2 regions of the Streptomyces pluripotens genome follow, and region 2 is predicted to be linked to the other one. Evidence: riboswitches for the same ligand, from Rfam matches in the RefSeq annotation. Region 2 holds a riboswitch; the other holds the start of a gene.
What was found. A riboswitch is a leader RNA that binds a small molecule or an ion and turns the genes downstream of it on or off. The one in region 2 is predicted to bind cobalamin.
Positions count from the first base shown of each region.

Region 1 (15,807 bases), 1.7 Mb from region 2:
CGACCCGCCGGACCGGGGACCGCACGCCCCAGGCGGGCGCGGCGCCGGCGCCGGGCTCGACGACCGTGCGGTGGAACTCGTGCCCGCGCATCCGGGTCCCGGCCGCTGCCAGCACACTGTCCCCGACGGCCACGGCGGCCCGGTAGCCGAGGGTCAGCCGCTCACTCATCCGTGCCTCGGCGTCGAGTACACCGCACATCGGACGCCCGTCCAACTCCCGGCAGAGGTACAACAGTCCGGCGCACTCGGCGGCCACAGGGGCGCCGGAGAAGGCCAGTTCGGCAATGGCCTTGCGCAGCGGTTCATTGGCGGACAACTCAGGTCCGTACACTTCAGGGAAGCCTCCGCCGATAACCAACCCCCTTGTGTTGTCGGGCAGTTGCTCATCCCGCAAGGGGTCGAAGGCGACGACTTCGGCACCGGCTGCAGTGAGGAGCTCGGTGTGCTCGGCGTAGGAGAAGGTGAACGCCTCACCGCCGGCAACAGCAACACGTGGCGCCCGCTCCGCGGCCGGCCGGGCCGGGGGATCCTGGATGGCCGACGCCACCGCCTCGGCCGCGTCCCAGGCCGCATCCGGCAGCGCGCCGGCGGTACGCGCCAGGGCTGCCAGCGCATCCAGGTCGCACCCGTGCGACACCAGCGCCGCCATGGCGGCGACGGAGCCGACCGCGTCCGAGCGTCGCTCAGCGACCGGCACCAGCCCCAGGTGCCGCGACGGTGTGTCCACCTGCGCGGTCCGCCGTAGAACGCCCAGCACCGGCACGCCCGCCGAATCCAGCGCCTCGCGGAGCACCTGCTCGTGCCGGTCCGACCCGACCTTGTTCAGGATCACACCCCCGATGCGCACCTCCGGGTCCCAGGACGCGAAACCGTGCACCAGCGCCGCCACCGACCGGGACTGCGACGACGCGTCCACGACCAGCACCACCGGCGCCCGCAGCAGCTTGGCGAGCTGCGCGGTGGACGCCAGCTCACCCTCCCCGGCAGCCCCGTCGTACAGCCCCATCACGCCCTCGACCACAGCGAGGTCGCATCCGCGGGCACCGTGCCGGAACAGCGGAGCGACCAGCTCCGTTCCGCACAGGTACGCGTCCAGATTGCGCCCCACCCGCCCGGTCGCGAGCGCGTGGTAGCCGGGGTCGATGTAGTCCGGACCGGCCTTGTGCGGGGACACGGCCAGCCCCCGCGCGGCGAAGGCGGCCATCAGCCCCGTGGCGACGGTGGTCTTGCCGCTGCCCGAGGAGGGCGCAGCGACGACCAGCCGGGGTACCGACGACATCACCACTCGATGCCCTTCTGGCCCTTCTGCCCCACGTCCATGGGGTGCTTGACCTTGGACATGTCGGTGACCAGGTCGGCACAGGCCACCAGCTTCTCCGGGGCGTTCCGCCCAGTGATCACCACGTGTTGGGCGCCGGTCCGGTTCCGCAGCACTTCCACGACCTCGTCCGTGTCCACCCACCCCCAGTGCATCGGGTAGGCGAACTCGTCCAGTACGTAGAGCCGGTACGTCTCGGCGGCCAGGTCCCGCTTGACCTGTTCCCAGCCCTCCCTAGCCTTCTCCTCGTTGGTCGTGTTGTCCCCCTGGGTGCCGCGCTGGATCCAGGACCAGCCCTCACCCATCTTGTGCCAGGCGACGGAGCCGCCCTCACCGGATTCGCCGAGCACCCGCAGCGCCCGTTCCTCCCCGACCCGCCACTTGGCCGATTTCACGAACTGGAACACCCCGATGGGCCACCCCTGGTTCCAGGCCCGCAGCGCCAGCCCGAACGCGGCGGTCGACTTGCCCTTGCCCACCCCGGTGTGCACGACCACCAGCGGACGGTTGCGACGCTGACGTGTCGTCAGTCCGTCCTCCGGTACGACACTCGGCTGTCCCTGCGGCATTACGCGGCCCTCCTCGAAGTCCCCTGTGCGTTCCTGACCAGTCCGGCGATCGAGTCGGCCCGCAACTCGTCCAGCGTCACCGCGGTGCCGCCCAGCTCGTCCGCGAGCCGTCCGGCGAGCCCGAGCCGTACCGGCCCCGCCTCGCAGTCCACGACGACCGACGCGGTCCGCTCGGCCGCGAACATCCCCGCCGCACGGCCGGCGAGCGCAACCGGCTCGGGGCCGCCCGTCGCCCGCCCGTCGGTCACCACCACCAGCAACGCCCGCCGAGCCGGATCGCGCAGCCGCTCCACACGCAGGACCTCGTGCGCCTTGAGCAGCCCGGCGGCGAGCGGCGTACGACCGCCGGTCGGCAGTGACTCCAGCCGGGCGGCGGCGGCATCCACGGACGAGGTCGGCGGCAGCGCGACCTGGGCGTCCGAGCCCCGGAAGGTCACCAGCCCCACCTTGTCCCGCCGCTGGTAGGCGTCCAGCAGCAGCGACAGCACGGCACCCTTCACGGCCCCCATCCGCTGCCGCGCCGCCATCGACCCGGAGGCGTCGACCACGAACAGCACGAGGTTGCCCTCGCGGCCCTCCCGGGCCGCCTGCCGCAGATCGTCCCGGCGCAGTACGAGTCCCGGCCCGGAGCGTTCCCGCGCCCGCTGATGGGGCGCCGCCGCGTGCACGGTGGCCGCCAGGTGCAGCTTGGTCAGCACTCCCTGGGGCCGTCGCGCCCCGGTCGTCCGCCCGTGCTCGGTCCGCGCCCGCGAACGCCGTCCGGCCGCACCCTCTCCGATCCCGGGCACGCTCAGCACCTTGGTGCGGAAGGGGTCCCCCGCACGCACGGGCGCCTGCTCGGAGGAACCGGCAGCCTGCGGCTGCTGCCCGTCCTCGCCCGTCTCGGGCTGCGCCCCCGAGCCACCACCCTGCGGTTCCGTGTCCGGTGCCGGCTGGCCGCCGCCCCCGCCTGGCCCGCCCGGCCCGTTCGGACCGGGATCGGGGTCGTCGTCCGGGGCGCCGAACTCCTGCAGGGTCTCGTCGAGCTTGTCCTCGTCAAGGCCCGGCGCGTCGAAGGGGTTGCGCCGCCTGCGGTGGGGCAGGGCGAGCAGCGCGGCCTGCCGGACATCCTCCGCGAGTACACCGGTCCGTCCCGCCCACGCGGCCAGCGCGGTGGCCGTCCGGGCCATGACGATGTCGGCCCGCATGCCATCGACCTCGAAGGCCGCACAGGTCGCGGCGATCTGCCGCAGCGCACCATCTCCCAGCCGCACCTGCGGCAGCAACTCGCGTGCCATCACGATCCGTTGCCGGACAGCGGCCTCCTCGTCCGCCCAGCGCGCGGCGAACGCGGCCGGATCGTCGTCGTAGGCCAGCCTGCGTCGTACGACCTCCACCCGCTGCTCCGGCTCCCGCGAGGCCGCGACCTCGACGGTCAGCCCGAACCGGTCCAGCAACTGCGGCCTGAGCTCGCCCTCCTCGGGGTTCATGGTGCCCACCAGCAGGAACCGGGCGGCGTGGCGGACGGACACGCCCTCCCGTTCCACGTACGACGCGCCCATCGCCGCCGCGTCCAGCAGCAGGTCGACCAGGTGGTCGTGGAGGAGGTTGACCTCGTCGACGTAGAGGATGCCGCGGTTCGCCTGGGCCAGGAGACCCGGCTCGAAGCTCTTCACGCCTTCGGCCAGGGCCCGCTCGATGTCGAGGGCTCCCACCAGCCGGTCCTCGGAGGCGCCAACGGGGAGTTCGACCATGCGGGCAGGCCGGCAAACGCCCGGTCCGGTGTCGTGCGGCCCGTCGGGGCAGGTTGGGTCCGGCGCGGTGGGACCGCAGGAGAACCGGCATCCCACGACCACGTCCACCTCCGGCAGCAGCGCCGAAAGTGCGCGCACGGCGGTGCTCTTCGCGGTCCCCTTCTCTCCCCGCACGAGGATTCCGCCCACAGCGGGACTCACCGCGTTGAGGAGCAGCGCCAAGCGCAAGTCGTCCTGTCCGACGATGGCGGTGAACGGGTAGGGCGTGCTCACGCGATGATCACTCCTTCGGACGATTCATGCCGGAGCCGCACGGGCTGGGCATGCCGGCCTGACAAGGCCGAGGTCTCATCCCCGCCGGTGCGGGGGCGGCACGGCGTCGGAGCCGGGCCTCCTGGCTGACGCACATGGGTCCCCGCCGGCGCGGGGGCTGGCAGGGAGGTCACTCCTCTCCCTCCAGATCTCCCTCAAGTTCGAGGTAGGCCGCCCGCAGCCGCTCCAGCGTGTCTGCGTCCGGCTCCGCCCACAGACCGCGGTCGGCGGCCTCCAGCAGCCGCTCCGTGATGCCGCGCAGCGCCCACGGGTTGGACTTCCGCATGAAATCCCGGTTCTCCGGGGCGAAGACGTACTCCGCGCTCAGCTTCTCGTACATCCAGTCGTCGACCACACCCGCCGTGGCGTCGTACCCGAAGAGGTAGTCCACGGTCGCGGCCATCTCGAAAGCACCCTTGTAGCCGTGCCTTCTCATCGCACTCATCCAGCGCGGGTTGACCACCCGGGCCCGGAACACACGGTGTGTCTCCTCGCCCAGCGTGCGGGTCCTCACCTGATCCGGTACGGCGCTGTCGCCCACGTACGCCTCAGGGCTGGCGCCGCTCAGATGCCGCACCATGGCGACCATGCCGCCGTGGTACTGGAAGTAGTCGTCGGCATCCGCGATGTCGTGTTCCCTCGTGTCGACGTTCTTCGCCGCCACCGCGATCCGCCGGAACGCCGTCTCCATGTCCCCCCGGGCCGACCGCCCGTCGAGTCCGCGGCCGTAGGCGTAGCCACCCCACACCGCGTACACCTCGGCCAGGTCGGCGTCGGAGCGCCAGTTGCGGGCGTCGATCAGGGGCAGCAGCCCGGCGCCGTAGGCCCCGGGCTTCGAGCCGAAGATACGGGCCGTGGCGCGCCGCCGGTCACCGTGCTGCGCGGCGTCCTCCTCCACGTGTGCCCGCACGTAGTTGGACCCGGTCGGCTCGTCCAGCTCGGCCACTGCCCGTACCGCATCGTCGATCAGGCCGACCACGTGCGGGAAGGCATCTCGGAAGAACCCGGAGATACGGACCGTGACGTCGATGCGGGGTCGGCCAAGCTCCTGAAGGGGCACGATCTGGAAGCCCGTCACCCGGCGCGAGGCGTCGTCCCAGACCGGGCGGCAACCCAGGAGCGCCAGGATCTCGGCGATGTCGTCGCCCTGGGTGCGCATCGCGGAGGTCCCCCACACCGTGAGGCCGACCGACTCCGGATAGGCGCCGGTGTCCTGCAGATAACGGGTGACCAGTGACTCCGCGAGCGACTGGCCGACCTCCCAGCTCAACCTGGACGGGATCGCCTTGGGGTCGACCGAGTAGAAGTTCCGGCCGGTCGGTAGGACGTTGACCAGGCCGCGGGTGGGGGAGCCCGAGGGACCTGCCGGGACGTAACCCCCGTTGAGCGCCCGCAGGATGTGTCCGGTCTCGTCCGTCGTGCGCGCCAGCCGGGGCACGACCTCCGTGCACGCGAACTCCAGCACCGCCACCGCGTCCGGGAACCCGTGGTCGAGCACGTCACACAGGACGGCATCGACGACCGTACGGTCCCAGGCCGCCTCCTCCATCCCTTCCGCGATGCGCCGGCACAGCTGCTCCAGCAGGTCGATCGCATCGGACGCGGTCCGTGCCGGCCCCTCCACCAGGTCCGTCAGCTCCGCCGGCAGCTTCACCGAAGTGCCCGGCTCTGCCAGCAGCTCCTTCTCGTCCAGACCGAAATGAGCAGCCAGTGAGGCTCGCAGCCCTGGCAGCGCGTTCGCCTGCCCACCCCACACCTGGGAGGCGCGCAGCACGGCGAGCACCAGGTTCACACGCGGTTCACCGACCGGGCCTTCGCCGAGGATGTGCAGGCCGTCGCGGATCTGCACGTCCTTGATCTCGCACAGATAGCCGTCGATGTGCATGACGAACTCGTCGAACTCGCCGTCCTCCGGCTGCTCGTCCACGTGCAGGTCGTGGTGCAGTTCGGCCGCCTTGACCAGGGTCCAGATCTGGGCGCGGACGGCCGGGGCCTTCGCCGGGTCCAGGTCGGAGACGAGCGCGTACTCGTCCAGCAACTGCTCCAGCCGGGCCAGGTCACCGTAGGTGTCCGCGCGCGCCATCGGCGGGACCAGGTGGTCGACCACCGTGGCGTGCCCGCGCCGCTTGGCCTGCGTGCCCTCGCCGGGGTCGTTGACGATGAACGGGTAGACCAGCGGCAGGTCGCCGAGAACCGCGTCCGGGGCACAACCGGCGCTCAGGCCCAGGCCCTTGCCCGGCAGCCACTCCATCGTGCCGTGCTTGCCCATGTGCACGATCGCGTCCGCGCCGAAGCTGTTGTCCAGCCAGCGGTAGGCCGCCATGTAGTGGTGGGAAGGCGGCATGTCCGGATCATGGTAGATCGCGATCGGGTTCTCGCCGAAGCCGCGCGGCGGCTGGATCATGACTACGACGTTCCCGAACCGCAGCGACGCCAGGACGATGTCGTCGCCGTCCACGTAGAGGTTGCCCGGCGGCTCTCCCCAGGCCTCCCGCATGGCGTCCCGCAGTTCCGGGTCCAGTTCGCCGAACCACTGCCGGTAGTCGGCGAGCGGCACCCGTGCGGGCGCGGCGGCCAGTTGCTCCTCCGTCAACCACTCGACGTCGTGACCGCCGGCCTGGATCAGCCGGTGGATCAACTCGTCGCCGCCGGAGGGGTAATCGGTGAGCGTGTAGCCGGCGTCCCGGAGCGCGTCCAGCACCAGGACCGCGGACGCGGGCGTGTCCAGACCGACCGCGTTGCCGACCCGGGAGTGTTTGGTCGGGTACGCGGTGAAGACCAGGGCGATCTTCTTCTCGGCGTTCGGCTTGTGTTTCAGCCGGGCGTGCCGTACGGCGATCCCGGCCACCCGGGCGGCCCGTTCCGGGTCGGCCACGTACACCGGCACTTCGGTGCCGTTCTCCTCCGCATGCTCCTTGAAGGAGAACGGGACGGTGATGAGCCGGCCGTCGAACTCCGGGATCGCGACCTGCATCGCCGCGTCCATCGGGGAGAGGGCAGCGTCCGACTCCTGCCAGACGGCCCGCGAAGAGGTGAGGCACAGTCCCTGTAGCACCGGGACATCGAGGTGCGCCAGCGCCCCGATGTCCCAGGACTCCTCGTCACCGCCGGCCGAGGCCTGTGAGGCGTGCGTGCCGCCGGCGGCGAGGACCGTGGCGACCAGCGCGTCGGCGCGACCCAGGAGTTCGTAGAGTCCGGCGTCCGCGCCGCGCAGCGAACCGCAGTACACGGGGAGAGCGTTGGCGCCCTGTGCCTCGATCGCCCCGCACAGGGTGTCCACGAAGGCCGTGTTGCCGCTCAGCTCGTGCGCCCGGTAGAAGAGCACGCCGACGGTGGGACGGCCCTGCTGGAGCCGGTACGAGCCGTGCACGCCGTACTCCGGCATCTTCCTCGGCGCTTCGAACCCCTCACCGGTCAGCAGCACGGTGTCCGACAGGAACCGGGACAGCTCCAACAGGTTCGCCGGCCCGCCCTCGACCAGGTACTTCAGCGCCTCCGCCACGACACCCGCCGGTACCGACGAGTCGGCCATCAACTCCGCGTCCGGCACGGTCTCGCCACCCAGCAGCACGGTCGGCACCCCGGAGGCCCCGAGTACGGCCAGCCCCTCCTCCCAGGCGCGCTTGCCGCCCAACAGGCGTACGACGGCGAGGTCCGCGCCGTGCAGCAGTCCCGGAAGGTCGTGCGCGATGTCCACGCGCGTGGGGTTGCCGATCCGGTAGTCGGCGCCGGAGGCTCGTGCCGCCAGTAGGTCCGTGTCGGCGGTCGACAACAACAACACTGTGCTCATGCGGGCGCTCCCGGTGGAATGAAGGGCAGTCCTTGTGGCGCGCCCGACTCGATGAGCCGCCAGAGCGCGTCCGTGTCCGCGTGCTGTTCGATCAGGTCGCCGAGCCGGTCCAGCTGCTCCTCGCGCAGCGCGGCGAACGAGGTGTCGGGGGCGGGAACGAAGCGGCGGCCCGCGGCGGCGGCCACCTCGCGCAGAAAGGCCCGCCGGAAGCCGTCCGACTCCAGTGAACCGTGCCAGTGGGTGCCCCAGGTCCGGCCGACCCGGCAACCGTCCAGGAAGGCCTGCCCACCGTGGACGTCCGCGACACCGTGGTGGATCTCGTACCCCTGGACCGGCTCACCGAGGGCTTCTCCGGCCGGCCGGGCGAGGGTCTTCTCGCGGGCGAACCGGACGCGGACGGGCAGGATGCCGAGCCCCGAGACGTCTCCGGCGCGTGATTCGACCTCGTCCGCGATGTGTTCGCCGAGGATCTGGAAGCCACCGCAGATGCCGAGGACGGGACGTTCTTCCGCGGCTCTCCTGACGAGTGCCTGTGCGAGTCCCCGCTCCCGCAGCCACTCCAGGGCCCGCACGGTCCCGCGCGTTCCCGGGACCACCACCAGATCGGCGTCCGCCAGTTCCTCGGGCCGGTCCACGAACCGCACCACGACACCCGGTTCGGCGGCGAGCGCGTCCACGTCCGTGAAGTTGGACATCAGCGGGATCGCGCAGACGGCGACCCGCAGCACGTCCGCACCGACCGGGGGAGCCACCGCGGACTCCCGCACGCTGCCGCGCAGCGAGACCCTGAGCCCGTCCTCCTCGTCGATGCCGAGGCCGTGCCGGAAGGGCAGCACGCCGTAGGTGCGCCGTCCGGTGAGCCCGTGCAGCATCTCCAGCCCCGGCTCCAGCAGTGAGACGTCCCCCCGGAACTTGTTCACCAGGAACCCGGCGACCAGTTCCTGGTCCTCGGGGGAGAGCAGGGCGAGCGTGCCGAAGAAGGAGGCGAACACGCCCCCACGGTCGATGTCGCCGACGACGAGCACGGGGAGCCGTGCGTTCCGCGCGATCCCCATGTTCACGATGTCGGTGCGCCGCAGATTGATCTCCGCGGGCGAACCGGCCCCCTCACAGATCACCGCGTCATACGTGCCCCGCAACTCGGCCAGGCAGTCCAGCACCGTGCCGAGCAGCCGCTGTTGCCGCCCCCCGTGGTAGCCGCGTGCACTCAGCTCGCCCACCGGCCTGCCCAGCAGCACCACCTGGCTGCTCTGCTCACCGCCCGGTTTGAGCAGCACCGGATTCATCAGTGCCGTCGGCTCGATCCGGCACGCCTGGGCCTGCATGGCCTGGGCCCGCCCGATCTCCGCGCCCTCCCGCGTGACGAAGGAGTTGAGGGACATGTTCTGCGCCTTGAAGGGCGCCACCTTCACACCCTGACGCACCAGCCACCGGCAGATGCCTGCCGTCACGACGCTCTTTCCGGCATCGGAGGTGGTGCCGGCGACCAGCAGACCACCGTTCACTTCCCACGTCCCTTCACGAGGAGGCGCACGGCGACGGTGGCGCCGAGCGCGAGCAGGCCGACGCGGCGGGAGAGCCGTACGGCCCGGTCGATGTCGGTGACCCGCACCGCACGTCCGGCGACGCCGTTGAGTACGGGGCGGTGTTCGACCCGGCCGCCGTAGGAGAGGGTGCCGCCGAGCCGTACGCCGAGGGCGCCCGCGAAGGAAGCCTCCACCGGTCCCGCGTTGGGGCTCGGATGCCGGGCCGCGTCCGCCCGCCAGGCCCGTAGGGCACCCTGGGGATCGGGCCCGGCGAGTGCGGCGAGGACCGCCGTCAGGCGGGCTCCGGGCCAGCCGGCGAGGTCGTCGAGGCGGGCCGAGGCCCAGCCGTAGCGCCGGTAGCGGGCGGATCGGTGACCGACCATGGCGTCGAGGGTGTTGACCGCCCGGAACCCGAGGAGCCCCGGCACTCCCGCCACGGCTCCCCACAACAGGGCGCCCACCACCGCGTCGGAGGTGTTCTCGGCGACCGACTCGACCACGGCGCGGGCGATCCCGTCGGCGTCCAGTGCCTGCGGGTCCCGTCCGCACAGATGGGGCAGCCGCGCCCTGGCCGCCTCGATGTCCCCGACCTCCAGGGCACGTTCGATCGCGCGGGCTTCCCGGACCAGTGAAGTGCCGCCGACGACGGCCCAGGTGGCGGCGGCGGTCAGTGCGGCGGAGGCGGTGGGAGAGGGACGTGCGGTGCGTGCGGCGGCGGCGCCCAGGGCGACGGCGCCGCCGGCGCACACGGCCGTGTGCAGCGCGCCCCAGCCGCGGTGGTCGTGCCACAGCACGCGTTCCACGGTTCCGGCGGCCCGTCCGAACACGGCGACCGGATGCCCGCGGCGCGGATCGCCGAGGAGCAGGTCACCGAGAAGGCCGGCGGCGGCGCCGTACGCGTAGGAGCGATCGGCACCCATCGGCTCAGCCAGCCGTGGGCGCAGGGGTGGGCCTGGTACTGGTCCTCGATCGGCAGCCGAGCATGATGCGTGTCCTCACTCAGGGTGTCCGCGCCCTGGTTCGACGAGATCCGGCGGTGAGAGTTCCTGGCTCCCGGGGGTTCTTCCCCGGTGACAGTGGCGGGACCGCGCCGGATTCGCACCGGCTTCCTCTTCTGCCGCCGTACATGGCCTGGGCAGTCCACCACGCGCCCGGAAGGGCCGTCAACTTGCTGTTGACCTGCACGGGGAGAGTGTGCCGATCCCCACACCGCGGGGCGGACGGGGCATGTGGTGGGGCGGGTACGAGCGGGACGGCGAGGCACGCGGAGCCGAGCCGGCCCGGACACGCACGCCAGAGATGTACAAGGCTCCCCTGCGCGGCAGAGCCGGAGGGGAGCCTGTGGAGTGGTCGTTCGGGCCTGGCCGTGGGAGGCCGGTGGGTCAGCCCTTGCCCACGATCAGGTAGATGCCGTACGCCACCGCCGCCGCGCAGGCTGCGAAGCAGGCGTAGGCGCCGGTGATGGCCAGGGCGGCGGAACCGCCCTGGGCTACGGCCTTCTCACGCCGCGACAGGCCCGCGATGCCGAGGGTGAACAGGGCCACCAGTCCCACGGTGACCACGAGGCTGACGCCGAAGACGGAGCCGATGGCTGCCCAGTCGATCTTCATGATGCTTCCTTGTTGAACCAGGTGCTCGGGGTCAGACCGCTGCGGTCGGCGGGGTCGCCGGAGCGGCGGAGGTCGATTCGGCGACCGGGGCCGCGATCGTGGCCGTCAGGTCCTCGGTGACCGGGCCGGCCGGAGGCGGGGTCACGGCGGCGATGGCGGTGGTCACCACGCCGGCCGGCTCGCTGTCGTCCTCCACGACGTTGGTGTGGTTGACGACCTCGCGGCGGGAGATCTTCCAGATCGCGGTGCTCGCGGCGACCAGGAAGACGGCGACGGCGGCAGTGCCCCAGTTGCCCAGGTCCGTGATGGATTCGGCACCCGCGCCGACCAGTGCGGCGGCCGGGAGGGTGAGCACCCAGGCGACGGTCATGCGGGTCGCGGTCGACCAGCGGACCACTCCGCCCTTGCGGCCCAGGCCCGCACCCATCACCGAGCCGGAGACGACGTGGGTGGTGGAGAGCGAGAAACCCAGGTGGGAGGAGGCCAGGATGGCGGTCGCGGCACTGGTCTGGGCGGCGAAGCCCTGGCGCGGCTCCAGGTCGGTCAGCCCCTTGCCCATGGTGCGGATGATGCGCCAGCCGCCGATGTAGGTGCCGAGCGCGATGGCCAGGCCCGCGGAGAGGATCACCCAGGTGGGAGGGTTGGAGCCGGGGGCGATGGCACCGCCGGCGATCAGCGCGAGGGTGATGATGCCCATCGTCTTCTGGGCGTCGTTGGTGCCGTGGGCGAGCGAGACCAGGCCGGCGGAGGCGATCTGGCCGGCGCGGTAACCCTTGCGGGTGGCTTCGCCCTCGGTCTCGGCCTTGCTGCCGATGCCGTAGGAGAAACGGGTGGCCAACATGGCCGCGACACCTGCCACGACCGGTGCGGCGACCGCGGGGAGCAGCACCTTGGTGACCAGGACGCCACCGTGTACGGCGCCGAAGCCGGCGGAGGCGACGGCTGCGCCGATCAGGCCGCCCATCAGGGCGTGCGAGGAACTTGAGGGCAGGCCCACCAGCCAGGTCACCAGGTTCCAGAGGATCGCGCCGACCAGCGCGGCGAAGATGACCTCAGGACGTATGCCGGTCTCGTCGACGAGACCCTTGGAGATCGTGTTCGCGACCTCCACGGAGAGGAAGGCGCCCACGAGGTTGAGGACGGCGGACATCGCGACCGCGATCTTGGGCTTCATGGCGCCTGTGGAGATGGTGGTGGCCATCGCGTTGGCGGTGTCGTGGAAACCGTTCGTGAAATCAAACGCGAGTGCGGTTACCACCACAATCGCGAGGATCAGCGAGAAGCTTTCCATTTACCCAGGCAATCGTTCGAGGTCATTGGCTGGACGAACGTAGGTAACCTGGGTGAACGGAAGGTGAACTGGGGCGGGCTGCAGGGTGTCCGCGGTGGGGGTTGGGGTTCCGCTTCTCAGCCGTCGACTCAGGCGCCCCTTGGCCTTTGACCTCGCGCGAAGGTCCGCAGCTGGGTTGGCGACCCGTTGAAGAGATTCTCGTCACCCGGCAGTTTGCCCTGGCTTCCGTACTGCCAGAACGTCCAGTACCGCCAGCCGCCTGGTAGCGCCCCGGGCCGCGGGGTCCCGTGTCGGGCGATCCACAGGGCGTGGGAGGAGGAGAAGGCGCGGCTGTTGCCGGTGCAGAGCTTCCACCACTGGGTCGTCGTGTAGATCACCGGCCGGCGGCCGGTGCGCCGCTTCATCTCGTCGCTGAAGGACCGGATCCAGCGGACCATGCGCGCCTTGCTCAGTCCGTAGCACCTCCGCTTCGGGTTGTAGGGGTTGTACTCGATGTCCAGCGCGGGCGGCAGCGTCCGTCCGTCCGCGTGCCAGTCGCCGCCGTGCCGCACGAAGTACGCCGCCTGCCGAGCGCCGGAGGACCGGTCCGGCCGGGCGAAGTGGTACGCACCGCGGAACAGGCCGGCCTTGCTCGCTCCGGCGTACTGGCGGGAGAAGTAGGGATTGCGGTAACCCGTGGACTCGGTCGCCTTGACGTAGACGAACCGTGCGCCCTTCGACCACGCCGCGGGCCAGTCGACGCGCTTCTGGTGGGACGACACGTCGTGCCCCCGGGGCAGTCGTGCTGCCACTTCCGGTGGCCCGGCCGCCGCGGCTGCGGGAGCTGCGAGGGCGAGTGCTGCCGTGGCCGCCGTGAGGGCACCGGCGCGGCGGCGGAGGGGGGTGCGTACACGGGCCATGCGTCGTCTCCCCGAGGTGGCGGGCGAAGGGTCGCCGAGCGGGCAGGAGGGATCATCGGAGACCTCATGATGATCGGATCAGTGGCATTTTCTGGTGATTCACTGCGGTTTCCACTCGTACGGGGGTACGGCTTCCAGCCCGAGTCACCTGGTCGGATCACCCGGCGCCGACCCGGCTGGCAGGATCCCGGCATGGCTGAACAACGACGGGACCCGGCTGCGGAAGCGGCAGGCGGCGGAATGACCAGGACGGCGCGGGAAACAGCGGGGGAAACGACACGGGAAACAGCACACGTCTGGGCTGCGCTGGTCGAGACGGCGCGCCGGACCGTCGCCGACGGGCTGGTGGTCGGCACCTCCGGCAACGTCTCCGCCCGCGTCGGCGACCTCGTGCTGGTCACCCCGTCGGGCGTCCCCTACGACCGGCTCACCCCGGACGACATCACCGGAGTCGACCTCGCCGGGCGCCAGGTGCTCGGCAGTCTGGTGCCGACCAGCGAACTGCCCATGCACCTCGCCATCTACCGCACCACCGACGCCCACGCGGTCGTCCACACCCACGCCGTGCACGCGACCGCGGTCTCCACGCTCGTGCCCGAACTGCCGCTCGTCCACTACATGGCCGCTGCCCTCGGTGGACCGGTCCGGGTCGCTCCTTACGCCCCGTACGGCACGGACGAGCTGGCCGGAAACATGCTCCGCGCCCTCGACGGCCGCTCCGGCTGTCTGTTGCAGAACCACGGCGCCATCACCTACGGCGCCACCCTCGACCAGGCCTACGACCGCACTGCCCAACTGGAGTGGATGTGCCGTCTGTGGCTGACGGCGTCCTCCCTGCCGGGCCTGACACCTTCCCTGCTGACAAGGGCACAACTGACCGAGGTGGGAGAACGCCTGAAGGGATACGGCCAGCAGAGGTGACGTCCGTCGTCGGGCGGGCTCTGCGTTCCTCACCTCGCTCTTCCCCTGATCCCGCCCGATCTGGTCCTTCCTGACCCTTCCGGATCTGCTGGTCCCCGGTTCCTCCGGTCAACCCCGATCCCCGCTTCCGTCCCGCTGATCAGCTCGTCCCGATCGCCCCACCCACGGCCCGGCTCCCCGCGCACGCCGTCGGCGGTGCCGGGCCGCGCCGCGCCACCGCGGCCGTCACCCTGCCTCGTCCTTCCGCTGGCCGGTGACGTGAACCCCCACGACACTGGACCCGTGCGCACAGTCAGAGCGACCGCCGCCGTGGTCACCGCGGTACTGGCCTCCGGTGCGGCTTCCGTGGCCGCCGGGCGGCTCGCCAGTGACGCCGCACTGAAGGCACCGGCGGGCCGTCCACTGCCCACCGAACCCCGCCTCACCGTGCACGGCACGGCCGCCGGCCGGATCACGCTCACCCGCGATCTGGCCGCCCTGCGCCGTGGCACCTACGGACTCGCCGGTGACGGCTCCCACGCGGTCGTAGGGCCCGTGCTGGAAGCGGCCCAGCACTCGGCCGACACCGTGGTACGGCGCCTGGAACGCGTCACCCACGGCACCTTGACCCCCGGTGACGCGGTGTGGCTCACTCCGAACGTCTACGTCGGCAACCCGGGTACCGCCCTCGGTCTGGACCACGCCGACATCAATGTGCCGGGCGAACTCGGCTCCCTGCCCGCCTGGTTCCTGCCCGGCCACCGGGACATCTGGGTGATCGCCGTGCACGGGCTGGGCACCACCCGCGAGCACGCCATGAACCTGATGGGATTCCTGCACGACCGCCGCCTGCCGGTCCTCGCGCTCGCCTACCGCGGTGACCTCGGCGCCCCACGCTCGCCGGACGGCCTCAACCACCTCGGCGAGACCGAATGGCGGGATGTGGACGCGGCGATTCGCTACGCCGTCCGCTACGGCGCACGCCAGGTGGTTCTCCTCGGCTGGTCCACCGGCGCGACCATGGCGCTGCGCACCGCCGAGCACTCGGCGGTGCGCGAGCGCGTCGCCGGGCTGGTCCTCGACTCACCGGTGCTGAGCTGGGAGTCCACGCTGCGGGCCCTTGCACGGGCCCGCCACACCCCGCAACCACTGCTTCCGCTTGCGGTGCGGGCAGCGCAGGGTCGGGCCGGACTGCGCACCGACCGGGCGCCCGGTACGGCCGCCCCGGGCCGGCTCGCCGCGCCCACCTTGATCATGCACGGTCCGGACGACCAGGTGGCCCCGTGGGAGTTCTCCCGCCGCCTGGCGCGGCAGCGGGCCGATGCCGTCACCCTGCACACCGTCCGGGGCGCCCCGCACGCGGCGATGTGGAATGCGGACCCGAAGGCCTACGAAGAGCGTCTGCGCCGTTTCCTGACCCCGCTGCTGTGAGGACCGCCCGGCTCCCCGTCCCAGCCTCGCCCACCAGTTCCGTTTAGCGCTGTACTGCTGGCCTGATCACAGCTACTCGCCCCCATCCGGACCCGGTGCGTTGGCCAGCCCCGTTGCCCCCCGTGACATTCCGTTTGGGTTTTCGGACCGTCAACCGGAAGACTGCACCCGTGACGTCCCGTATCCCGCGCGACTCCAGGCTTCGACTCGTCCGACCCCGACCCCTGGCCGCCGCCCCCAGAGCCGTGAACCAGCGGCACCCGCACCGCCCCGCACCCCGGCCGCCCGCGGGTACCCCCGCCGCAGCAGAACTGGCCGGAATGGCGCGCACCGGCCTGGCCGGCGCCGTCCGTGTCGCCCGCTGGGCCGACGCCGCCCTCGGCCCCGGCCGGGAGGGGGCCACCACCGACGGCAAGGCCACCCTCTCC
Region 1 covers NZ_CP021080.1:1,405,073-1,420,879, reverse strand. The annotation lists gene LK06_RS06255 (cobyrinic acid a,c-diamide synthase CobB) at 1-1,279, opposite strand, end outside; gene cobO (cob(I)yrinic acid a,c-diamide adenosyltransferase) at 1,279-1,887, opposite strand; gene LK06_RS06245 (putative cobaltochelatase) at 1,887-3,893, opposite strand; gene cobN (cobaltochelatase subunit CobN) at 4,063-7,722, opposite strand; gene LK06_RS06235 (cobyric acid synthase) at 7,719-9,227, opposite strand; gene LK06_RS06230 (cobalamin biosynthesis protein) at 9,224-10,168, opposite strand; cobalamin riboswitch at 10,269-10,409, opposite strand; gene LK06_RS06225 (hypothetical protein) at 10,631-10,858, opposite strand; gene LK06_RS06220 (inorganic phosphate transporter) at 10,890-12,149, opposite strand; gene LK06_RS06215 (lysozyme) at 12,278-13,048, opposite strand; gene LK06_RS06210 (class II aldolase/adducin family protein) at 13,241-13,969, shown strand; gene LK06_RS06205 (alpha/beta hydrolase) at 14,252-15,379, shown strand; gene LK06_RS06200 (hypothetical protein) at 15,550-15,807, shown strand, end outside.
Region 1: another riboswitch for cobalamin. It lies ahead of LK06_RS06230 (cobalamin biosynthesis protein); the one in region 2 lies ahead of nicT (Nickel transporter NicT).

Region 2 (15,807 bases):
GCCGGGCGCGGGGTCCGCCGTGCGGTGGGACGGGAGGCGGGCACCGCGCGGACGCCCTCACCGGCTTCCGGCCCACCGTTCCCGTCGGCTTCGTTCGGCCGGTCGGCGGTTTCGGCAGACCGCCGCGGACCAAGATGCTGTTCCCCCCGTTGCTGCCGTCGTCCCTCGCCGCTCCCCCGCAGTACCTCGGCATGCGCCTCCCGGACCGGCGGGCCGGGCTCGATGCCCAGCTCACCCACCAAGCGGGCACGCAGGTCACGATGGACGGCCAGGGCCTCGGCCGGACGGCCGGTGCGGTGCAGGGCGAGCATCAGCTGACGGTGGTACGCCTCGCGCAGCGGATGATCGGCGACCAGAGCAGCCAGCTCGGGAACGAGCGCGGTGGCCCTGCCACCGCCCAGGGCGAGTTCGGCGTCGTAACGCCACTCCAGTAGGAGCAGCCGCGCCTCCTCCAGGCGCTGCACCAGGGCGACGCCGCCGAGTTCCGCGGACAGCCCGCTGAACGGGGTGCCGCGCCAGAGTGCGCGTGCGCCCAGGCAGGCATGCACGACACCCTGCCAGTCCCGCCGGGCGTGCGCCGCACGTGCCTCGGCGACCCGCGCATCGAACACGTGCACGTCCAACTCACCGTGGTCGACACGCAGCAGATAACCCGGCGCTACGGCCCTGAGCCGCTCGGGATCGTCCAGGAGCCGACGCAGCCGGGCGACGTGGTTGTACAGGGAAGCCTGCGCGGAGGCAGGCGGCGCCCCGCCCCACAGGACGTCCTTTAGCGACTCGATCGACACGACCCGGCCAGGCTCCAGTAGCAACGCGGCCAGCAGAGCGCGCACTTTGGGGCTGCCGACCGCACGGACCTCGGCGTCGGGGACCTCGGCGACGGCCGGTCCGCAATCAGCGCCAAAGGCGCTGCCGGCGGCCTGCGTCAGGGGGCCGTCCAGGGTGTCTCGGGAGAGTGTGTACGGCGGTCGGCCGTAGAGGACCGGTGGCCCCAGCAGTCCGAACCGCAGCCCGCGCCGCCGCATCTCGCCGCTCCACTGCCTTCCCGCCCGGCTGGGATCGGCCGAGTTCCGCGGCAGATGTGCACCTGCCGCCCACTGGCGGATTTCCGCCCCATCCACAACGGCTTCCCGCCACCTTCGTTCGGTCGACCCGGTCCTGGACCCGCCTGCCTGAGGCCCTCTTCCGCTCCCACGGAACGAATTCCGGCCAACCGGCCCTTGACGTCCGCCGAACCGTTGGCCACATGTTAGCGATCTGTTGGCGCATTCTGATCTGATCATTTCATCGGAGCCGGTTCGACGGCGCGCGCGTCTATCGCGTAGCTCGGGGGAGTGTCGCCGCAGGCCGGCTCCGGGGACGTACGGGGCCCCGGTCGGCGGAGGTGAACGACCGGGGCCCCGTCCTGCCCCCTTCCACGACCCGTGCCCTCCACGTTCCTCCCCGTGCTCGGTTCCCGGCCTCGCAGGCCGGACTCAGATCACCGGCGGACGCCCGAGCCGGGTAAGCCGCCACACCGTTCGCCAGCGCATGGGCCGTCGTTCCCCGGCCGGCTCCCGCAGCCCTTCCGCGAACCCGCCGAACCACGCCTTCAGCCCGGCCACGGAGCGGGTGCGGGCGAGGGTGAGCAGCACCCACACGCCCAGGTGCACGGGGACGAGCGGCAGCGGCAGCCGGCGCCGGACGAGCCAGACACGGTTCCGGGCGTTGACGCGGTAGTAGATGGCGTGCCGCGCCGGCGAGGTCTTGGGGTGCTGGAGCAGTAGTTCGGGGGTGTAGCGGATCTTCCAGCCGGCGTCGACGGCCCGCCAGGCGAGGTCGGTCTCCTCGTGCGCGAAGAAGAACCGGGCCGGCCAGTCCCCGGTCTCGGCCAGCATCGCCATCCGCAGTGCGTGCCCGCCGCCGAGGAAGCCGGCGACGTATCCCCCGCGCATCGGGTCCGACCTGCCCACCCGGGGAACGTGCCGCTGCTGGGTCTCGCCCCGCTCGTCGGCGATGCGGAAGCCGACGATGCCCAGGCGGGGCTCGGCGGCGTAAAGGTCTCGTACGCGCCGCAGTACGTCGGCGTCGACGAGCAGCCCGTCGTCGTCCAGTTCCACGACGACATCGACGTCCCCGTACTCCCGCAGCCGCGCAAGCGCGGTGTTCCGGCCGCCGGGGCAGCCGAGGTTCTCCTCGACTTCGATGGTGGTGACCTCGCCGGGCAGGGAGAGACGGCTGGTGAACTCCGGCAGCCGACAGCCGTTGCCCACGATCACGATGCGGGCGGGGGCGAGATCCTGCTTCGCCACGGACTCCAGCAGGGCGTCGACCTCTGCCGGCCGGTTCCCCATGGTCACCACGGCGACGGCGATCCTCAGCTCCACCACGTTCCTCACCCATCCGGCCGGCGGCGGCACCGCGTCCCGACCGCCCGGCGCCCGCCGTTCACCAAGATGTTGCCTCACGGGTGCAGGTTCACCTGACAGCGATTCACTTGGCGACCTCTTGAACTCGTCTTACTCCGATGTCCTCCGGGTTTGTCGGTTCGTTCACCATGCGGTGGGACCGTCAGCGGGGGTCGGCCGTGCGAACGCTCCAGCGCTCCTCGACCCTGGCCAGGCGCCAGTAGGTGATGGCCGCGGCCCAGACGACCACGAACAGGCCGACGATGACATAGCCGACGTTGTCCAGGTCCAGGCCCGCGATCCAGCCGGTGACGTCATCACGTAGGCCGAGTTTGTCGTGCAGGACGCCGACCAACTCGATCGTGCCCACGAAGAAGGCCACTGCGATGGACAGGCCGGTGATGGTGAGGTTGTAGAACACCTTCCGCACCGGGTTGGAGAAAGCCCACTGGTAGGCGAAGTTCATGAACGTGCCGTCAAGGGTGTCGAACAGGCTCATGCCCGCCGCGAACAACAGCGGAAGGCACAGCACCGCGTACCAGGGGAGCCCGGCGGCGGCACCGTTCCCGGCCAGGGCGAGCAGCAGGACCTCGGTGGAGGTGTCGAAGCCGATACCGAAGACGAAACCGAGCGGGAACATCTGCCCCGGGCGCCGGACGGACCTGGTGAGCCGGCCCAGGATGCGGTTCATGAAGCCGCGCGAGTCGAGGTGGGCCTCCAGCTCCGTCTCGTCGTAGTGCCCGGCGCGCATGGCCCGGAAGACGCGCAGGATGCCGAACAGCGCGACGAGGTTGAGGGCCGCGATGAGGTACAGGAAGGAACCGGAGACCGTGGTGCCGACGGCGCCGAGGACCTGATGGGTCCGGGAATCGTCGTTCATCAGGGTGCCGGCGAGCTTCGCGCCACCGGCGACCAGCACGGCCATGACGACGACCACGCTGGAGTGCCCCAGCGCGAACCAGAACCCCACCGAAACCGGCCGCTTGCCGTCGGCCATCAGCTTGCGGGTGGTGTTGTCGATCGCCGCTATGTGGTCCACGTCGAAGGCGTGCCGCATGCCGAGCGTGTACGCCGTCACGCCCAGGCCGATGCCGAACGCCTTTGTACCGACCTCGTAGTGATGCGGAATCACGAGCAGGAACAGGATCCCGAACGCCACCACGTGCAGTGCGACGATCATGGCCAGCAGACCGGCTGTCCGGACGGTGTCCTCGCGGCGCCAGCGGAAGGAGTGGGGGGTGGACGGGGCGGCGGTCGTTTCGGACACGCCTTCGGACACGGTCATACGTTCACGCTCCAGCACCTCGTGGATCAGCTTCGTGATGCCGTGGCCGGTCTCCTGGCTGACGGGTCGACGCGCCCGCCCCTGCCTTCCCGGCTGTGTGGCCAGTGGCGTGTGTGGGGCGGGAACTTCCCGATCACAGTGGCGAGGGCCGCTCCGGACTGAGCCCTTGAAGGGCCGGCACCGGTCTTCCCGAACACCACGGCCCGTTCACCCTAGAAGGCAGTGGGTAGTGACTGCAAGGCTGCACAGTTGAGCAGGTATAGCGGGAACGCGAGGGGAGGCTGCGATGATGGCTCCATGCATCTCGTCCCCGCGGAACGTGCCGGGCAGCGCACCATCGACGGTCACCGGGTCTGTGACGCCATCGCCGCCATCGGCGAGCCCGAGCGCGTACGCGCCTGGGCGGACCGCTTCTCCCTGCTCTCCGACCCCGGACGTCTGTCCTTGCTGCTCGCCCTCCACCGGGCCGGCCCGATCTCCGTGTCCGACCTCGCGGTCGCCACCGGGATGAGGGACACCACCGTTTCCCAGGCCCTGCGTCTGCTGCGCACCGCGGGCATCGTCGAGGGCCTGAAGGACGGGCGGATCGTGCGCTACCGCCTGGTCGACGGATCGATCTCCGGGCTGCTGGAGCACTGCGTGGGATCCGACTGAGGCACACCCGGGCATACGGACAGCAGGAACCGTGATGAGCAGCCTCCCGACCGGCGCACCGGTATCACCGCACGCCGATGGAGTGATCTGAGCGGCCTCGCGAAGGGGTCGTCCCTGCAGGGTGACGGCTCCGGGCCAGGGGCCTCACGTCACGTCCTGCCCCCGCACACAAGGTCGCGATGCCCTCATGACGGGACCGTGCGCTGGCCAGCGTCCCCCGTCTGAAGACCTCGGCAGGGGGCGCTGCCCCGTCGGGCCTCAGTGTTGTTTCGCCGAGGGGAGGCGGACGCGGAAGAGGGTGCCTTGACCGGGGGTGCTCTCCAGGTCGACGTGGCCCGCGTGGGCGGTGACGAGGGCGTGGACTATGGACAGGCCGAGGCCGGCGCCGTCAGTGGGGGTGGTGCGGGTGCGGGCGGGGTCGACGCGGTAGAACCGTTCGAAGACACGAGCGGCCTGCTCGGGGGTGAGACCGGGGCCGCGGTCGGCGACTTCGAGGACGCCGTGACCGTCAAGGGTGCCGACGCCGATGCGGACCGGGGTGCCGGGTGGAGTGTGGGCGACGGCGTTACCGACGAGGTTGGCGACCACTTGGCGCAGCCGGGCCTCGTCACCAAGGACGGGGGCGGGGCCGGGCGGGGTGCCCAGGTCGCCTGGGCCGGTGAGGGTGACCGGGCGTCCGGGGTCCAGGGCAGTGATGTCGTGCAGGGCATCCACCGCAAGGGTACGCAGGTCCATCGGGGCGGGTTGGACCGAGCGCTGCTCGCCCATCCGTACCAGGGTCAGCAGATCCTCGACGAGGCCGCCGAGGCGTACGGCCTCGCTCTCGATACGGGCCATCGTGCGTTTGACGTCCTCCTCGTCGACGAGTGCGCCCATCAGGTAGAGCTCGGCAAAGCCGCGGATCCCGGCGAGCGGGGTCCGCAGCTCGTGGCTGGCGTCCGCGACGAACCGCCGCATCTGCTCCTCGGACTCCGCGCGGGCCGCGAAGGCCGACTCGATCTGGGCGAGCATCACGTTCAGTGCCGAGGACAGCCGCCCGGCCTCGGTGCGCGGCGAAGCCTCGGGCATCCGGTGGGACAGCGGGCGGCCCGCGGCTATCTCGGTGGCCGTCGCCTCGATCAGCCGCAGCGGGCGCAGACCGGCTCGTACCGCGAACCAGGCGGCCAGTCCGAGCAGGGCCGCCACCACACCACCGATCAGGAGGAAGGCGGTGCTCAGGTGATCGGTGGTGGAGTCCACCTCATCCAGGGAGGCGGAGACCACCACGCCGACGGGCAGCGGCGCGGCCACGTTCGCCGAAGGGGAGGAGTCGGTGGCAGAGGTGCCGTCCGTGGTCACGGCGGAGGCCGCGACCGGCACGATGAGGACCCGCCAGCTGCCACCGTGGTCGCTGGCGACGTCGAAGGGCTTGCCGAGGTGGGCCTGCAGGGAGGCCGCATCCATCCGGGGCCACACCGGGCGGGGATCACCGGCGGCGACGGGAAGGCGGAACTGCTCGGAGACCCGGCCGTCCGCCGCCACGAAGGCGACCACGAACTGGCTCGGCAGCCATGACCCGTGCCTGTTCGAATGGACGAAGCGTGGCTCCGGCACGCCGTCCGTGCCCAGGCGCGCGGCGAGCGACTGCCCATAGCGCTCCAGCTGCCGGTCCACCCGTGTGACCAACTGGCCGCGGACCGAACCGAGCACCACCATGTCACTGACGGTCAGCCCGAGCAGAACCAGGGCCAAGGAGAGCAGCATCAACCGCGACCGCAGGGACACCGCCGACAACCGCAGGCCCCGCGCCCGGGTGGTCAAGGCACGCGGGTTCACCGCGCCCTCAGCCCTGTGTCGGCGGGCGCCGCAGCACGTAACCGACGCCGCGCACCGTGTGGATGAGCTTCGCGGCCCCGTCCACCCCCGAGTCCACCTTCCGCCGTACGTAGGAGATGTACGACTCGACGATGCTGAGGTCACCGCCGAAGTCGTACGCCCACACGTGGTCCAGGATCTGCGGCTTGGAGACCACCCGGTCGGCGTTGGCCATCAGATACGCGAGCAGTTTGAACTCGGTGGGGGACAACGACACCGGCCGCCCGGCCCGGATGACCTGGTGTCCGACCGGGTCGAGTTCCAGGTCGCCCGCCACCAGCCGTCCGTCGTCGGTGGGTGCCCCGGTGCGCCGCAGGATCGCCCGGATCCGCGCAATCAGTTCCTCCAGGCTGAACGGCTTGATGACGTAGTCGTCGCCGCCGGCCGTCAGCCCACTGATCTTGTCCTCGACGCCGTCCTTCGCGGTGAGGAAGAGCACTGGCAGCCGGTCGGTCGCACCGCCCGCCGTCCGGGAGGAGTGCGGCCCCGAGTCCTCCCACAGCCGTTTCGCCACCGCGAAGCCGTCCATGTCGGGCAGCATCACGTCCAGGACGACAAGGTCGGGGCGCTCCTGGGCGACCGCCGTCAACGCGTCCGCTCCGGTCGCCGCGGAGACGACTCTGAACCCGGCGAAACGCAGGGACGCCGACAGCAGTTCCCGGATGTTGGGTTCGTCGTCGACCACCAGCAGACTGGCCTCGGGCGTGTCCATGGACTCCTCCTGGGGCAAATGCCGTGCACCCTACGCTCTGCGGCTGTGAGCCCGGTTCCGGACCCGAATGCCGGACCCCGGCAGGCTCCGGCCGGGATCAGTTCCCGCCGGAACGACTGCCGGTCCCGCCGTTGGATCTGCCGAACCCCCCGAAGCCGCCGCCCGGCCCGCCCTCCGTCACCGTCGTCGCCGCGATGTCTCCGTCGGCGTTCTGGCTGCCCCTGATCGTCACCGTCTGCCCGGGCTGGAGGTCACCGATCTTGCCTTCCTTGGACTCGGTGACCTTCGTGGACCCGCCGGTCGTGACCTTGACGATGTCGCCCTGGGCGTCGGTGACGTAGATCGTCTTGCCGTCGACGAGCTTGACGGTGCCGAACGTCACGCCGGAGCCGGCCCCGGCACCGTTCGAAGCACCGGTGCCCCCTGCGCCTTGGCCGAAGGTACGACCGCCGCCGGCACGCGCGCTCGCCCCGGCACCCGCCCGTGATCCCGTGCCGCCCGAGAAGGTGAACCCGCGGCCCGACGCCGCACCCGGCGGGTTCTGCAGGTGGCCCTTCTCCACCAGCACCCCGCCGGTGAAGGCACCCGCCGCCACCGCTCCGGCCGCCAGCACCAGCGTCAGCCACGGCAACCTGCGCCGCGGTGGCGCCGCCAGCTCCGCCGAGATGTCCCGCGCGTCCGGCGGCTCGGCCAGGACGTCCTCGGGCGGCTCGGCGGTGGCGCCGCCTGGCCCCTGCACCGCCTCGACCTCAGATGCGTCCGATGCGGCCTCCGTCCCCGACGGCGCGGGTACCAGCGGCAGCAGTTCCGTGCGGGCGTCGTCCGCCTTGACCAGTTCGGTGCGGCGTCGCGCCATCTCCGGTACTCCCTCTCTCCAGCTCACTCAAGCTCACTCAAGCTCTGACGTGGTGTCACTCGTGCCGCAGTGCCTCGATGGGACGCAGGCTCGCCGCACGGTTGGCCGGGTAGCTGCCGAAGAACAGCCCGATGGCGACGGCGATGGCGAAGGCTCCGCCCACCGACTCTGGGATGATCACCGGCTTGATGCCGACGATGGTGAAGTGCGAGCCGATCAGCCCGCCGACCACGCCGAGCCCGCCGCCGACCACCGACAGCAGGGTCGACTCGGCGAGGAACTGCCCCAGGATGAGGCCCTTGGGTGCGCCGATCGCCTTGCGGATGCCGATCTCCCGGGTCCGCTCGGTCACCGTCACCAACATGATGTTGGTGATCCCGATCCCGCCGACCAGCAGCGAGATCGCGGCCACCGCACCGAGCAGCACCGTGAAGGTCTGGCGGGTGGACGTCTGGGTATCCAGCAGTGACGCCTGGCTACTGACCCGGAAGTCCAGCGCCGAGGCGTCCTTGATGCCGTGCTGGGCCATCAACACGGTGGTGATCTCGTTCTGCGCGGGCGTGGTGGCGTCCGCGGTCTTCGCTTCGACCAGGATCTGGCTGATCGGCCCGAAGCCGGTGAACGCGTTCTGCACGGTGGGCAGCGGTGCGATCACCGTGTCGTCCGGGTCCTGGAAGCCGGTGCCGCCCTTGGTCTCCAGCACCCCGACCACGGTGAACGGGGTGCCGCCCAACACGATCTTCTTGCCCACCGGGCTGACCGTGCCGAACAGGTCGGTGGCGGTCGTCGAGCCGATCACCGCCACCTTGCGGGAGTTGAGCACGTCATCGGCGCTGAAGTAGTCGCCTTTCGCCACCTTGCTGTTGGACGCCTTGAAGTACGCGGGATAGGTGCCCACGACCTGGCCCACGGTGTGCGAGGTGCCCTGGTACAACGCGGTCTGCGAGGTGCTGACCTCGGGCGCGACCGACTCGATATCGGGGGCCGAGGCCGGGTCGGCGAGCGCCCGGGCATCGTCCACGGTCAGCGGCTTGGTGACCGTCGCCGTGGACCTGGCGCCGAAGCCGGCCCCGGAGGAAACGGTCAGCGCGTTGGTGCCCAGCTTCTCGATGGAGTCCCTCACCGCCTGCGAAGAGCCGTTGCCGACCGCGAGCAGGATGATGACGGCAGCCACACCGATGAGTACGCCCAGCATCGTCAGGCCCGAACGGACCTTGTTCGCGGCGAGCCCGCCGAAGGCGAACCGTAGGGTCTCGATGACGTTCACCGGCCGGCACCTCCCGGGGCGATCGCGGAGCCAGCACCGGAGGTCCCGTCAGCCAGGGAGTGCGCGGAGTCCGAGGAGTGCGCGGAGTCCGAGGAGTGCGGGGAATCCGAGGAGTGCGGGGAACGCTGGGAGTGCACCGCGAAGATCGCGGGATCGCGGAGTGCCGGCGGTGGCCCCTCGACCGGCGCTTGCCGTACGTCCTCCACGATCCGTCCGTCCACCAGTCGCAGCACCCGCTTGGCGTGCCGGGCCACCTCGTCCTCGTGCGTGATCAGGACGACGGTGCGGCCGGAGGCGTTCAACCGGTCGATGATGGCGAGCACCTCCTCCGTGCTGCGGCTGTCCAGGTTTCCGGTCGGCTCGTCGGCGAGCAGCATCGCGGGCGCGGTGACCAGCGCGCGGGCAACCGCCACACGCTGCTGCTGGCCGCCCGAGAGTTCGTTGGGCCGGTGCCCGACCCGGTCCGCGAGGCCGACCAGGGCGAGCGCGGCGAGCGCGCGGCGCCGCCGCTCGGCGGACCTCACCCCGGCATAGGTGAGGGGGAGTTCGACCTGGGCGAGCGCGGGAGTGCGCGGCACCAGGTTGAACGACTGGAAGACGAAACCGATCTTGCGGTTGCGGACCAGGGAGAGCTGGTGCTCGTCCAGGCCGCCGACGTCGATGCCGTCCAGCAGGTAGCGGCCCGAAGTCGGCTCGTCCAGGCAGCCCAGGATGTTCATCAGGGTGGACTTGCCGGAGCCCGAACTGCCCATGACGGCCACCATGTCGCCTTGCTCGACCACCAGGTCCACGCCGGCCGGCTCGCCCGTCACGGGGCCGGGGCCGCCGCCGAGGGCGCGGACGACGGCGTCACCGTGCCCGTACGTCTTGGTCAGCGACCGCACCTCGATGACCGGCGGAGGGCTCCACGGACTGTCGGCGCCCGGTTCGGCCGCGGGCCCGGCTCCCGTCTCGGCCCGGCGGTGGAATCCGGTTCGGCCCAGGCGCAGCCGCTTGCGCGGGTCCCACCTCATCCGCGACCGCCTCCGCCGGAGCCCCGGACGCCGCCACCGGTGCGCGAGCCGCCGCCCCTGCCCCCGAACCGGCCGCCGCCCCCGAGGCCACCGGGGAACGCTCCGCTCGGGAAGCCACCGTTCCCAGCCGACGCCACGGTCGGGATCTGCACCTTCTGGCCCTCGGTCAGGCCCTTGGTGATCTGGTCCGCGGAATCGCCCTCGACACCGACGGTGACGTCAGTACGGGTGGTGGAGCCATCGGAGTTGATCACCAGGACCGTGCGGTTGGCGCCTGTGCCGGACACCGCAGCGGTTGGCACGCTCAGTGCACCGGACGCCTCACCGGTGATGACCTGGATGCTGGCGCTCAGGCCGGTGCGCAGGTTCGCGGTGGGGCTGGTGATGGTGAGCGTGGCCTCGTACTGCACGGCACTGCCACTGTTGCCGGCGGCGGAGCCACTGCTCGCCGGCAGCGAACTGACCGACAGGACTTTGGCGTTGAGGACCGTGCCGGATTCGGCGTTCAGGGTGACCCTGGCCGCCTGGCCGGGCTTGACCTTCAGGGAATCGGCCTCGGAGAAGTCCGCGGTGACCTGCATCCCGGTGGGGTTGGTCAGCACGATGAAGCCCGTCGGGGTGGTGGAGCTGCCGGCGCTACTCGACGAGCCGGACGAGCCGTTGCCGGAGCCTCCGCTTCCCGTCCCGGTGACCGTCTGGCCCTTCTTGGCGGACACCGACGCGACCGTGCCGGACACCGGAGCCTTGAGGACGCACCCGTCCAAGGCACGCTGGTCGGCGTCGACCCTGTTCCGTGCCTGGGTCAACTGGGCCTGTGCCTGGGCGAGCTGGGCCGGATCCACGGTCGGGGTCGGGGTCGGGGTGGCCGTGACGCCGCCACGGCCGGAGGCGGAGGAACCGGATGAGGCGCTGCTCCCGTTGGCTGCGGGGAGTTCGCCCGCCTGTACCTTCGTCAGGTTCGCCTCCGCCGCGGTCAGCGACGCCTCGTCCTGGCTCAGGGTCTCCTTCGCCGATGTCGGATCGACCTTGGCCAGGACTTGACCCTTCGTCACCTTGTCGCCCGGTTTGACGCTGACCTCGGTGAGAGTACCGCCGGTGGCGAAGTTCAGCCCTGCGTCGCTCGGCGAGAACAGCGTGCCGGATCCGGAGACCGTGGCGAGCACCGTGCCCTTGGTGACGGTGGCCACCCGGGCAGTGCCGTTACCGGAAGACTTGCCGCCGTCGTCGTGCACCGCCGCGTAGGCGCCGCCCGCACCCGCGAGGACCACCACGCCGAGCACCGAGTTGATCAGGGCGGCCCTGCGCCGCCGTGGGAGCACCTTCATGGCGCGCATTGTGGACGCCCATGCCTTTGAACGCCTGGGAGAATCCTGGGAGTTCACTGGGAGTGGCGACCCGCGGCCGGGCGGCCGAACAGGCGGCAAACAGCACTTATTGTGAATAAACCGGTCGAGCATCGGCCGCCGGGTGAAGTCGTCCGCCACACGCTCCCCGGAAACTCACAGCACGGTCCCCGGAAGTCTCCATTTCGATGCGGTTGAGTCGTCCGTCACCGCCCGCGCACCCCCGCGTCTCTGTGCATGCTCGCGCGCGGCGATATACCAGCCGCTGACCCGAGGGGACATACGAAGATGCCCAGGACCACTGCCGGCGCGCTGCGGGCGGGCGTGTCCGTCGCCGTCCTCGCCGTATCAGGAGCGCTCCTCCTCACGGCGTGTTCGTCCTCGCCGGGTTCGGCCTCGGCGTCCGACAAGCCTTCGGGGTCGGCCACAGCCTCCTCCGGCAGGGCAGGCGGACCGCAGGCGATGGAGGCGTACCGACAGTGCCTGTCGCAGCACGGGATGGACCTGCCGACCTTTGCGAGGCGCTCACCGGGGGCACCGCGGCCCTCCGGTTCGCCGCGCGCCAGAGGTGGGTTCGGCGGAGGCGGCTTCCCTGGGTTCGGCGGTGCCTCACCCGACGCGACCACCCAGAAGGCGCTCGACGCGTGCAAGTCGCTGCGGCCGCAGTTCACCGGGCGCGGCGGGGCCGGCGGGGCGAACTCGACGGCATTCCGTGCCTTCACCAGCTGCCTGAAGGACCACGGGGTGGTGGTGCCCACGCCATCGCCCGGCACGACCAACGGCGCCGGCAGACGTGGCCGACTCGGCGGCCTTCGCGACCTGAACACCTCCGATCCGAAGACGGCGAAGGCGTACGAGACCTGCAAGGCGCTACTGCCCCAACGCCCTTCGGGCTCGGGAACCCCCTCGCCGACGGTCACGGCCTGAGACGACACGCGCACGGCCCGATCCCGGCACCGCCGTCGCGTTCGCCGAACGGAAAAGCCCGGCTCAGAGATCTCTGAGCCGGGCTTCGGATTGAGCCGCTTTCGGGATTCGAACCCGAGACCTACGCATTACGAGTGCGTTGCTCTGGCCATCTGAGCTAAAGCGGCACGCTGTCCGCACTATGGTGCGATCAGCAACGACGGTAAGTCTACACAGTTTCCAGGAGTGCTTCGTACCCGCCCCGGAGCAGGCGGTTCCAGGGCGGGTGAAGAGGGCTATGAGCAGCGTTTTCCGGTGGTGGGCGGGGTGCCGTGGAGCAGGTAGGTGTTGATCGCGGTGTCGATACAGGTGCTGCCGCGGCCGTACGCGGTGTGACCGTCGCCGATGTAGGTCAGGAGGTGGCCCGAGGACAGCTGGCGGGCCAGGGACTGCGCCCAGCGGTAGGGGGTCGCCGGGTCACGTGTGGTGCCGACGACCACGATGGGCGCCGCGCCCTTCGCCTCGATGCGGTGCGGCTCGCCCGTGGCCTTCACCGGCCAGTACGCGCAGTTCAGTGAGGCCCAGGCCAGGGCCTCGCCGAAGACCGGGGATGCCTTCTTGAACTCGGGCAGGGCCTTCTCCACCTGGGCGGGGCCGGTGAAGGCCGGCGGCAGGTCCAGGCAGTTCACGGCGGCGTTGGCCATCATCAGATTGCTGTAACGGCCGTTCGCGCCACGCTCGTAGTAGCTGTCGGAGAGCGCCAGCAGTCCCGCGCCGTCGTTCTCCCTCATCGCCGAGCTCAGTGACTCGCGCAGTTGCTCCCACGCCCCCTCGTCGTACATCGCCGCGATCACCCCGGTAGTGGCCAGCGCCTCACCGAGCTTGCGGCCGTCCACGTCGCCCGCCGAGATGGGGTGGGCGTCCAGCTTGCGGAAGAACGCCTTGAGATGGTCGCCGACCTGCGCGGGCGTCGTGCCCTTGCCGCCGAGCGGGCAGTCGGAGTGCCGTACGCAGTCCTTCGAGAACGCCTGGAACGCCGTCTCGAAGCCGGCCGTCTGGTCCAGGTTCAGCCTGCGGGCGTCCAGGTCCGGGTCCATCGCGCCGTCCAGAACCATCCGGCCGGTCCGTTCCGGGAACAGGCCGGCGTACGTCGCCCCCAGGAAGGTGCCGTACGACGCCCCGACGTAGTTCAGCCTGCGGTCACCCAGCGCCGCCCGCAGGATGTCCATGTCACGCGCCGCCTCGACGGTGGAGACGTGCTGGAGCAGCCGCGCCGAATGCGCCCCGCAGCTCTGCGCGAACGTCTTGTCCGCCGCGACCAACGCGGCCTTCTCCCGCTGATCATCGGGCGTCAGGTCGGTCTGCGTGTATGTGTCCATCCGACGCCCGTCCAGGCATTCGACGGGTTCACTGTGGGCGACGCCCCGCGGATCCACCGCGACCATGTCATAGCGGGCGCGGACCTCGGCCGGATAGCCGATGCCCGCGTACTGCTGGAGGTAGCCGATCGCCGAGCCGCCCGGGCCGCCCGGGTTGACCAGCAGCGAACCGATCGGCTTGCCGGTGCCGGTGGCCGACTTGCGGGCGACCGCGAGGTGCACGTCGCCCGAACCGGGCTTCGCGTAGTCGAGCGGGGCCTTCATCGTCGTGCACTCGAAGCCGGCGACACCGCAGCTGTGCCAGTGCAGCCGCTGGGTGTAGTACGGCGTCAGCGCCGACGGCGTCGACTGCGGCAACGCCGCCAGCGCCACGTCCGCCGCACCGGTCACCGAGGTGGGCGGGTTCCCGGAGGAACAGGCGGACACGAGCAGGGCGGCGGCCGTGAGAAGGGTCGCCGTCAGGAAGGCCGGGGCTCGGGTGGGGGTACGGGTCCCGGTGCGGGTCCCGTACCGGCTCCGGGTGCAGCGGAAGGATGGCCAGGTGTGCATCATGCGAGAGTAACGCTGTGCGGTGGCTTGAACGCACCGCGTGGTGAGCATGGCTCGTACGGGTGAGGCTCCCCGTCAATCCCGGGCGACCCGGCCCACCCGGCCCCGGTCATCCGCGCGCAACGCCGTCCCCTGCGCCGCCCCCTGCCCCGGTCACCCGGCCCGCAACGCCATCGTCATCGCCTCCACCGCGAGCAGCGGGGCGACATTGCGGTCCAGAGCCCCACGGCACGCGGCGATCGCCTCGATCCGGCGGAGCGTGGACTCCGGAGCGCTGCCCCGGGCCAGCTGCCCCAGGGCATCCTCGGCATCGGCGTTGGCGATCGCCACCCGGGAGCCGAGCTGGAGGGCGAGAACGTCGCGGTAGAAGGAGGTGAGGTCGCCGAGCGCAAGGTCGAGACTGTCGCGCTGCGTGCGGGTTCTGCGGCGTTTCTGCATGTCCTCCAGGTCTTTCATCACCCCCGCCGTACCGCGCGGGAGTCGACCGCCCTGGGCCGCCCCCAGCGCAGCCTTCAGCTCTTCGGTCTCCTTGCCGTCCATTTCCTCGGCGAGCTGCTTGGCATCCTCGGCGGCGGCATCGACCAGTTCCTGGGCGGCCTTGAGGCAGGCTCCCACCTCGTCCAGTCTCAGGGGCAGCCTGAGCACAGCGGCCCGGCGCTGGCGCGCCGCTGGGTCGGTGGCCAGGCGCCGGGCCCGGTCGACATGGCCCTGCGTGGCACGAGCGGCAGACTCCGCGACCTGCGGTTCGACGCCCTCGCGTCGTACGAGCATGTCGGCGACCGCGTCGACGGACGGGGTCAGCAGGTTCAGGTGGCGGCAGCGGGAACGGATGGTCGGCAGGACGTCCTCGACGGACGGGGCGCACAACAGCCAGACCGTGCGCGGGGCGGGCTCCTCGACGGCCTTGAGGACGGCGTTGGCCGACTTCTCGTTCAGCCGCTCGGCGTCCTCGACCAGAATGATCTGCCAGCGGCCGTTCGCCGGGGCGGTGAACGACTTGCGGACCGTGTCACGCATGTCCTTCACCAGGATCTCGGAGCCGACCGCGGCGACCGTGGTGACATCCGCGTGGGTGCCGAGCAGCGCGGTGTGGCAGCCGTCGCAGAAACCACAGCCGGGGACCCCACCGAGGGCGCGGTCCGGGCTGACGCACTGCAGGGCCGCGGCGAAGGCCCGCGCCGCCTGGTTCCGGCCCGCTCCGGGCGGGCCGGTGAACAGCCAGGCGTGCGTCATCCTGGACGCTTCGGGCAACGGTTCGTCGGCCGCGGCGGCGGTGACGAGGGCGTCAGCGTCCCGCGCGGCGGCGTCGAGTACCGCGCTCACCTTCTCCTGCCCCACGAGGTCGTCCCACACGGTCATGGGTTACGCCGCCCTTCCGTCACACTCCGCGTTCCGCAGTCCATTGTGCGGGCGGGCACTGACAACGCATGACGGGCGGAGGCTGCGGCGCGAAGGGCCGGGGCCGGCGTCAGCCGCGCCGCCCCCGCCCCCGCCCGCGGGGCCCGCGGCCCTGGTCCTCGTCGTGCTCGGCATGCGCCGGCTCGTCGTACGACCCCAGCAGCTCGTCGGCCAGCGTCGGAAGGTCATCGAGTGGGGTCTCCT
Region 2 covers NZ_CP021080.1:3,112,832-3,128,638, forward strand. The annotation lists gene LK06_RS13910 (AfsR/SARP family transcriptional regulator) at 1-1,025, opposite strand, end outside; gene LK06_RS13915 (glycosyltransferase family 2 protein) at 1,476-2,333, opposite strand; gene nicT (Nickel transporter NicT) at 2,551-3,672, opposite strand; cobalamin riboswitch at 3,700-3,888, opposite strand; gene LK06_RS13925 (ArsR/SmtB family transcription factor) at 3,970-4,326, shown strand; gene LK06_RS13930 (HAMP domain-containing sensor histidine kinase) at 4,585-6,126, opposite strand; gene LK06_RS13935 (response regulator transcription factor) at 6,149-6,892, opposite strand; gene LK06_RS13940 (hypothetical protein) at 6,990-7,748, opposite strand; gene LK06_RS13945 (ABC transporter permease) at 7,804-9,015, opposite strand; gene LK06_RS13950 (ABC transporter ATP-binding protein) at 9,012-10,028, opposite strand; gene LK06_RS13955 (efflux RND transporter periplasmic adaptor subunit) at 10,025-11,353, opposite strand; gene LK06_RS13965 (hypothetical protein) at 11,660-12,298, shown strand; tRNA gene LK06_RS13970 (tRNA-Thr) at 12,392-12,465, opposite strand; gene LK06_RS13975 (alpha/beta hydrolase) at 12,574-14,205, opposite strand; gene LK06_RS13980 (DNA polymerase III subunit delta') at 14,359-15,564, opposite strand; gene tmk (dTMP kinase) at 15,674-15,807, opposite strand, start outside.